DNA from 2 places in the Paenarthrobacter sp. 10N417 genome. Region 2 is predicted to be linked to the other one. Evidence: predicted binding sites of a transcription regulator. Region 2 holds the regulator's gene; the other holds the start of a gene.
The links. The regulator Rex, encoded in region 2, represses fermentation and respiration genes when NADH is low (regulators of the CRP and FNR family bind a similar motif). The targets are predictions, from matches to a motif close to CTTGTGAANNNNTTCACAAG.
Positions count from the first base shown of each region.

Region 1: the regulator Rex is predicted to act here: its motif matches at 2,234-2,253, upstream of AC1DCM_RS18195 (queuosine precursor transporter).

Region 1 is NZ_JBFTIL010000015.1:137,092-141,299, forward strand. Features, by position in the region: gene tgt (tRNA guanosine(34) transglycosylase Tgt) at 1-1,272, shown strand, start outside; gene AC1DCM_RS18195 (queuosine precursor transporter) at 1,306-2,016, opposite strand; gene AC1DCM_RS18200 (TetR/AcrR family transcriptional regulator) at 2,308-2,970, shown strand; gene AC1DCM_RS18205 (TIGR01777 family oxidoreductase) at 2,970-3,866, shown strand; gene AC1DCM_RS18210 (hypothetical protein) at 3,866-4,208, shown strand, end outside.
Region 2 is NZ_JBFTIL010000029.1:59,283-63,490, reverse strand. Features, by position in the region: gene AC1DCM_RS24840 (HAD family hydrolase) at 222-1,037, opposite strand; gene AC1DCM_RS24835 (glutaredoxin family protein) at 1,299-1,553, shown strand; gene AC1DCM_RS24830 (redox-sensing transcriptional repressor Rex) at 1,638-2,345, shown strand; gene AC1DCM_RS24825 (hypothetical protein) at 2,393-3,253, opposite strand; gene AC1DCM_RS24820 (hypothetical protein) at 3,517-4,208, opposite strand, start outside.

The DNA of each region.
Region 1 (4,208 bases), on a different contig from region 2:
TTGCCGGGTCTTTCTTCACGGCAAACCGAGTTCTCGTTTTCGGTGGGCCAGCGCCTGACCGAAACGTGTTCGCCGTCGGACGCCTTGATCGAAGCCAATGGCGGCACTTTCCTGGGCCGGACCGGAACCATCACCACGCCGCACGGAACCATCCAGACGCCCGCGTTCATCGCCGTCGGAACCAAAGCAACAGTCAAGGCCGTGCTGCCCGAGTCCATTGCCGGGCTCGGTGCGCAGGCAGTGCTGGCCAACGCCTATCACCTGTACCTGCAGCCGGGCCCTGAGATCCTCGACGCCGCTGGCGGGCTGGGGGCCTTCATGAATTGGTCCGGCCCGACGTTTACGGATTCCGGCGGATTCCAGGTGATGAGCCTGGGATCGGGGTTCAAGAAGGTCATCGACATGAAGAATGTGGACACTTCCGGCCCTGATGATGCGGTGGCGCCAGGCAAGGAACGGCTGGCGCACATTGATGACGACGGCGTGTGGTTCAAGTCGCACCTCAACGGGGACCGACACCGCTTCTCCCCCGAGATCTCCATGCAGGTCCAGCATCAGATTGGGGCTGACATCATGTTCGCGTTCGACGAGCTGACCACGTTGCAGAACTCGCGGGCCTACCAGGAGGAGTCGCTGGAACGGACCCGTCTCTGGGCCCTGAGGTGCTTGGAAGAGCATGCCCGTTTGACTGTTTCCCGAGTCGGGAAGCCGTACCAGGCCCTGTTCGGGGTGATCCAGGGTGCGCAGTACGAGGATCTGCGCCGAAAGGCCTGCCAGGATCTGGGGGCAATGCCTTTTGACGGGTACGGGATCGGTGGTGCGTTGGAGAAGGAAAACCTGGGCACGATTGTGCGCTGGTGCAACGAGGAACTCCCCGAGGACAAGCCACGGCACCTGCTGGGCATTTCCGAGCCGGACGATATCTTCACGGCAATCGAGAACGGGGCCGACACGTTCGACTGTGTCTCACCAACCCGCGTGGCCCGAAACTCAGCTTTCTATACGCCGTCCGGTCGGTTCAACCTCTCCGGGGCGCGCTATAAGGCCGATTTCGGACCACTGCAGGACGGCTGCGACTGCTACACGTGCGGAAACTACTCGCGCGCGTACATCCACCATCTGTACAAGGCCAAGGAAATGGTCTCGGCCACTCTGATCTCCATTCACAACGAGCGCTTCGTGGTGAAGATGGTGGACGATGCGCGGTTGGCCATCGAGTCCGGGGACTTCTTCGAGTTCAAGGCGGAGACGCTGGGCCGGTACTACTCCTAGCTGTGGTTGGCGTGGCAGGTCTCGCGGGGTTCCCTAGGCTGCGACTGGCCCGTAGCTCGGCTCACGCTTCTTGATATAGCCGACCACCAACACCGTGATCGGGACGAACAGGAACTCCACGCCAGTCTTGTAGACGAAGCCCACCAGGACATAGTTGGCGAACATGCCGAAGTCCGTGATGCCGATGACCGAGGCCGCGATGCTGCAGAAGATCAAGGTGTCCACGAATTCGCCCACAACGGATGAACCCATGAGCCGCGCCCACAAGGTCTTCTCGCCCGTGCGCTCCTTCATTTTCACCAGAATCCAGGAGTTGATGGTCTGACCGGCCAGGAAGGCCAGAAGCGAAGCGAGCACGATCTGCGGGACCGGGCCCAGCGCGCCCTCGATGGCTGCCTGCTTGGCGGTTCCGTACTCATCCGTGAAGCCAGGCAGCACGATGATCACCCAGTAGCAGAGTGAAGCGAAGGCTGAGAGAGCGAAGGAGGTAATGATGGCCTTGCGTGCCACCTTGAAGCCGTAGACCTCACTCATGACGTCGCCCAGGATGTAGGCCAGTGGGAACAGGAAGAATCCGCCATCAGTGATGATCGGACCAAGCACGACGCCCTTCGATGCGCCGATATTGGACAGGATCAGCACCACGGCCATGATGGCGAGCATGATGCCAAAGTACGGGGATCCGATCGAAGCGAAGCGGGGTGCAGGCTTGCTCAGGGTGCTGGAGCCGGAAGGCGAGGGCATGGGTCATCCATTTCGTAGTGGTTCGCGCGGGCGCTGTTGGTTCAGGCACCCGGCTGTATTAGCACTGTTGTTGGTGGGGCTCAGCCCGACACCAGCTTTATTGTCCCACCCACCAACGCTCTCTCACATCCTGACCGGTTTCCACCGATCTTCTCTCACATCCTGACCGGTTCCCACCGATCTTCTCTCACATCCTGACCGGCTCCTTTCCGGACGTTTTCTGAACGTGTTCAAATATGCAGCTATACTCGTTATTGAACACGTTCAAAACTCGGTTCGAGGAGCAACACCATGGCAACAAAAAGCGAACAGACCCGGCAGCTTGTAGCCGACGTCGCACTAAGAATGTTCCGTGAAATCGGCTTCGAGAAGACCACCATGCGCGCGATTGCACAGGAGGCGGGAGTTTCCGTCGGCAATGCCTACTACTACTTCGCCTCCAAGGATGAGCTCGTCCAGGAGCTGTATATCCAAGTCCAGAACGAGCATGCGGAGGTTGCGGCACAGGTTCTCAACGACGTCCACGATCTCGCCGGTCGACTGAAAGCCGTGCTGCACACGGGCGTCGACGTCATGGCGCCCTATCACCAGTTCGGCTCAGATTTCATCGCAACCGCGATCCGGCCGACGTCGCCAGTCAATCCATTTGGCGAGGCGTCCACCGCCGCCCGCGAGGCTTCGCTTGCGATCTTCCGGTCCGCCGTCGACGGTTCCTCCCCCGCCGTCGCCAAGAAACTGCGCGAAGATCTACCGGAGCTGCTGTGGCTTGCATATATGGGTGTCGCCCTTTTCTGGGTCTACGACAAATCCGAGGGCCAACGCCGAACGCGGAAACTGATCGACGGTGCCGCGCCCTTGGTAGCGAGGGGGTTGTCGCTGGCGAAGATTCCTGGCGTCGGCAAGGTATTCGACGACGTTCTGGGACTCGTCCGCAGCGTGAAGGAAGGCTCGTGATGGAGCGGACAGTGGCACTTGCGGGCGCTACCGGGTTCATCGGCACCTACTTCAGGCATCGTTTTGTTGCTGAGGGTTGGCAAGTTCGGACGGTCGGGCGGGATGCTTCAACTGATGCTCCATGGAACGACGACGGCGCCATCGCCAAGGTGCTGAACGGCGCCGAACTGCTGGTGAACCTCGCCGGACGATCCGTGAATTGCCGCTACAACGACCGGAACCGCCGGGAGATCGTGGACTCCCGGGTTTTGACAACTCGTGTCCTGGGTCGAGCCGTTGCTCGATGCGCCTACCCGCCTGGGACGTGGATCAACGCCAGCACTGGCACGATCTATCGGCATGCGGAGGACGGCCCACAATCTGAAGCATCGGGTGAGCTGGGCAGCGGGTTCTCTGTAGACGTGGCCCGTGCGTGGGAGGACGAGTTGGCTGCTGCCCATGTTCCGGGCACTCGAAAGGTTCCCCTTCGCATTGCGATCGTCCTCGGTCCGGGCGGTGGCGTGATGACTCCTCTGCGGATTATGGCCCGGCTTGGTTTAGGTGGGCGGATGGGGCCGGGCACGCAGAAGTTCAGCTGGATTCACGTGGAGGATCTGTTCCGCGCGGTGGCATTTGTCCACGGGCAGTCTGCACTTACTGGTCCAGTAAACGCAGCAACGCCATATGCCGTGGATAACCGCGAACTGAATTCGCTTATTCGGCAGAGTATAGGTGTCCCGTTTGGACTCCCGACGCCAGCTTGGCTGCTCGAAGCCGGAGCTGTCCTCATCCGGACACAGGCGGAACTGGTGTTGAAGAGCCGGTGGGTCGAACCCCGGAAGTTAGTCGATGCGGGTTTCACCTTCTCCTATCCGGCTCTGAGCGGCGCGCTCAACGCGATCGCGGGGGGCAAGTGATGAGTCTGACCGCCCGTTCGGAAGTCTGGATCTACGGACCAAAGGATCGAGTGGTTTTGGGCTGGAAGGCCCTGATCATCGGGATCTTGATGTCACACCTTGTCTTTGGCGTCCTCCTAGCCCTATCAAACCCAGCATGGGGCGTCGTCTTGTTCGCCTTCAGTGCCCCGCCAACATGGGGAGCCGCTGCTGCGGTCGGCTCACTGTTGGGCCTGGCACTGCGACGCATCCGAAATCAATGGATTCATGTCGCTGCCTTCTTTGCGACCCCGGCTCTTGTGAGTGTCCCCTTCGGAGGGTTTTGGAATCCCTCAGCATGGGCCTTTCCCTTGAGCATTGCCG
Region 2 (4,208 bases):
CTGCCTTGGCGTCGTTCAGGCTGAAAGGTCCCAAGAGCTGGCTGGATTGGTTGAGTAACGAATTCTGCATACCCGCATTGTTCCTTGGAAGCCGCTAAGCGTGCAGAAGTTATCCACAGGTAGGCCGGCAGTGCCAGAGGATGTGGGAGAGGAACGCTGGAAACGCGTGGGGATGTGAGGGAGGAACGCTGGAAACGCGTGGGGATGTGAGGGAGGATCGGCTAGCGGGGCCCGCGGAACTTTGAGAATCCACGCCATAGCCCGTAGATGGCGCCGCCCACGGTTGCGGCTTTGAGCCCCAAGGTTGCCGCACGCCGTCCGGATCGGAAATCGTAGACGGGCCAGTTGTTGTCGCGGGCATGCCGGCGCAGCTTCGAATCGGGGTTGATCACCACGGGGTGGCCCACCAGAGTGAGGAGCGGGATGTCATTGGCGGAGTCGCTGTAAGCCCAGCAGTGGTCCAAGTCCAAGCCTTCTTGGTCAGCTATGAGCTGGACCGCGATGGCTTTGGCCGGGCCGTGCAGAATGTCACCGACAAGCTTGCCGGTATACATTCCGTCATGGACTTCGCCGACGGTTCCCAGCGCGCCCGTCAGGCCCAACCTTGTGGAGATGACGGTGGCAACCTCAATAGGGGTCGCCGTCACCAGCCATACCCTTCGGCCTACACGGAGGTGTTGCTCGGCGAGCGCTTTGGTTCCAGGCCAGATCCGGGACTCGATCATTTCGTCATAAACTTCTTCGCCCAGGGCTTTGATGTCCTCCACAGTGATCCCGGCGGCCAACGTCAGGGCTGAGTCGCGCACGGCATGGACGTCGTCCATGTTCTCGCCGCGCATTACAAACTTGAACTGCTTCCACGCGAAGCCAGCCGCCTGGGACAGCGTGAAGGCCTTGCGTTCGTACATCTTGCGGGCCACATGGAAGAGGCTTGCGCCCTTCATCAAAGTGTTGTCGACGTCGAAGAAAGCGGCTTCGCCGGTGTGCTGCGGAACCTTGGCGTCGGCGACCACAGCGGCGTTCTTCTCGTCGGGCATGCCTTGAGTCTAGTCAATCGCCAGGCCCCGGCGTTGAGGGCGCACGGTGGGGCTGCCCCGTGGGGATGTGCAAGAGCGTTGGTGGAAACCGGTCGGGATTTGAGAGAGCGTTGGTGGAAACCGGCCGGGATTTGAGAGAGCGTTGGGGGAAAGCGGTCAGGATGTGAGACAGCATCGGTGGGAAACCGGTCAGGATGTGAGAGAGCGTTGGGGGATTGGGCGGTGGATGTGAGAGAGGGTTGGGGCGGTTACCGTTGTGTCATGGCTATTCCCGACGTCGTTCTCCTCACCAAAGCTGACTGCCACCTGTGCACGGAGGCGCGTGCCGCCGTCGAACGCGTTACCTCGGCGCTGGGCGTCCAGTGGACCGAGCAGGGAATCGACGGTAACGCGGAATTGCAGGAGCGTTACGCGGAGGAAATTCCCGTGGTGCTGGTGGATGGGGTCCAGCGCGACTTTTGGAAGATCGACGAGCAGCGCCTGACCCGTACTTTGAAAAGAGTCCTTGAAAGCTGAGGATCAGGGGGACTCTGTTACCCGGAAGTATCGGCTTTTGTTGAGTCCGGCCAAGGGCCATAGAGTGGAACAACAAGCGACGCAATGGAGAAAACCGTGACTGCGCTGGAACCGTCCCCGGGGGCAACAAGCGGGGACAACGAACCTGCCGCCAAGCAGATCCCGCCCGCGGCTGTGGCCCGGATGACCCTCTATTTGCGCGCGCTCAACTCCCTCCTGGCAGAAGGCGTGGAACGTGTGTCATCGGACGCGTTGGCCGAGGCTTCAGGCGTCAGCTCCTCCACGCTTCGCAAAGACCTTTCCTACGTCGGCTCGTACGGGACCCGCGGGGTGGGCTATGAAGTTCAGTACCTGAGCCGTCACATTGCCGCAGCACTTGGCCTGACGCACGATTGGAAGGTCGCAATTGTCGGTGCCGGTAACCTCGGCAAGGCGCTGGCGCGGTACGGCGGCTTCGAATCCAGAGGTTTCGACGTCGTGGCTATTTTCGACGCGGACCCCATGGTGATCGGCAACGAGGTGGGTTGGTTGCGGGTCAGCGATTCAGCGGAACTTGAACGCGTCCTGGAACGCACCCACACCAACATGGTGGTGCTGGCTTTGCCGGCCACCGTTGCCCAGGCAGTTTGCGATCGCGTCATCGCTGCAGGGATCCGGAGCATCTTGAGCTTTGCTCCGGTTCTCCTGCAGGTTCCGCCGCACGTGAACCTCCGCAAGGTGGACATGGCCACCGAGCTGCAGATCCTGGCCTACCACGCACAACGGGCGCAAACACCGGGTCAGGCTGTCTAGCCGTACCGGGTCCGCGCCCGTTGAGTTGTTATAGAAAGCTTGTCGGCTTAGCGGCCGTAAGGGTTCTGGTAAGGGTTGCCGAAAGGCTGCGGCTTGCGGAAGTACGGAGCCGACGCCGGCAGGTACAGCAGGACGATCGCGGCAACTCCCAGCAGGATCACCAAGAGCTGCAGGATGCCGTACGTGGCACCGAACTGGAACAGTCCGGCGAGGCCAAGGACAGAGATTGCCGCGAAGACGGTGCCCAGGATCCTGGCCCAGTTCTTGCCCTTGCGGACCGGGAATGCAACCAATGCATAAAGGCCCAGGGACACGATGGCCCCAATGATCGCGGCAACGACAATGCCGCCACGCATGCCTTCGATGGAGCCTTCCGGGAATTCAGTGCCCTGCTGTGCCGCCTGCTGGAGCATCGAATTGATGAAGGCATCCGAGCCCGTGGTGGCCAGGATCAGCGAGCTGATGGCAGACAGGATGCCCGCTGCGATGATCATCCAGAAGGAGATGTTGACCAGCTGCGGAACCGTAGTGGGTCCTGGCTGCTGGCTGGGCCAGTTGGTGTCCTGGCCATATTGCGGGGCCTGCTGACCATAGGGAGAAGGCTGCTGGCCGTACGGGGACTGCTGACCAAACTGTGGCGACTGCTGGCCAAACTGCGGGGACTGCTGGCCGTACTGGGGAGCCGGGGGCTGACCGTACTGGGGCGCGGACGGGGACTGCTGACCGTACTGTGGAGCGCTCGGCTGCTGACCATACTGGGGAGTCTGCTGACCGTACTGCGGTGCCTGCTGACCATACTGGGGCGTGGATGGTTGGCCCGGCTGCTCAGGCTTGTTGGCATCGCCCTTGTTCGCGTCGCCCGAATTGGCGTCCCCCGTGTTGGACGGCGGGTATGGAGGGTTGCTCATGGCATTCCTTTGCTTGTTCGACTGCTGGTGCGGCTGCCGGGATCAGCAAAAAGACCCTGCCCCCAGCCTGATTCTGCTTCCACCGTACCTCTGGGATCCGGCGCTGCGGATGATCACACGCAGGAATTTGCTGCTTGGCGGTGAAATCATCACGATGGCGTACGCCTTCATGATGAAGGCCGTGGTGGTCCGATGGATCACCACGGCCTTGTACACCTGTCAGGGTGGCTCGGATGCGAGCCCGACGGCGGTACTTCAGGGGGTTACACGGCGCCCTTTACTGCCTTGAACCACAACTGCGAGTTCGGCAACCACATCAGCACAACGGCCACCGCGCTGACCAGGAAGCCAAACCAGTTGCCACCCAGGCCTGCACCGGGTCCGCCGGCGTTGATGGAGCCAAAGATGGCGAGCAACAGCGAAACCGCGGCAAGGACGGTGAGGGCAAGGCGTGCCCATTCCTTCCCTTCCTTCATCTTCATGGCCAGCACTATCTGGGCGGCTGCAACAGCAAGGCTGATGATCAGGAGAACCAGAAGGAGTGCGGCAACCCCTGGCATGAACGCGAAGGCCGCGATGATGGCGAAAAGCCCAATGAGGCCAAAGAGGAGGCCCAGGAGTCCGGAGATCACCCAAATGAAGTAGGACACTTTGAGCTCAGTGGGCAGGCCCATGGTCTTGAAGAGGCCCGAGAAACCACCTTGCGGAAGGACGTCATTGAAGTTGCGGGGTCCGTCGGTGGGCATTTCGAAGTGGAAACCACCCGGCTGTCCTGGTTGCGTCGGCTGACCCGGTCCCGGCTGACCCGGTCCCGGCTGCGAATACTGTCCGGGTTGCGAATACTGGCCAGGTTGCGACGGCGGCTGGTAGCCCTGGGGTGGTTGGTAGCCCTGCGGCGGTTGGTAACCCGCAGGAGGAACGTTGCCGGGCTGCGGAGGCTGGGCGCCGGGCTGCT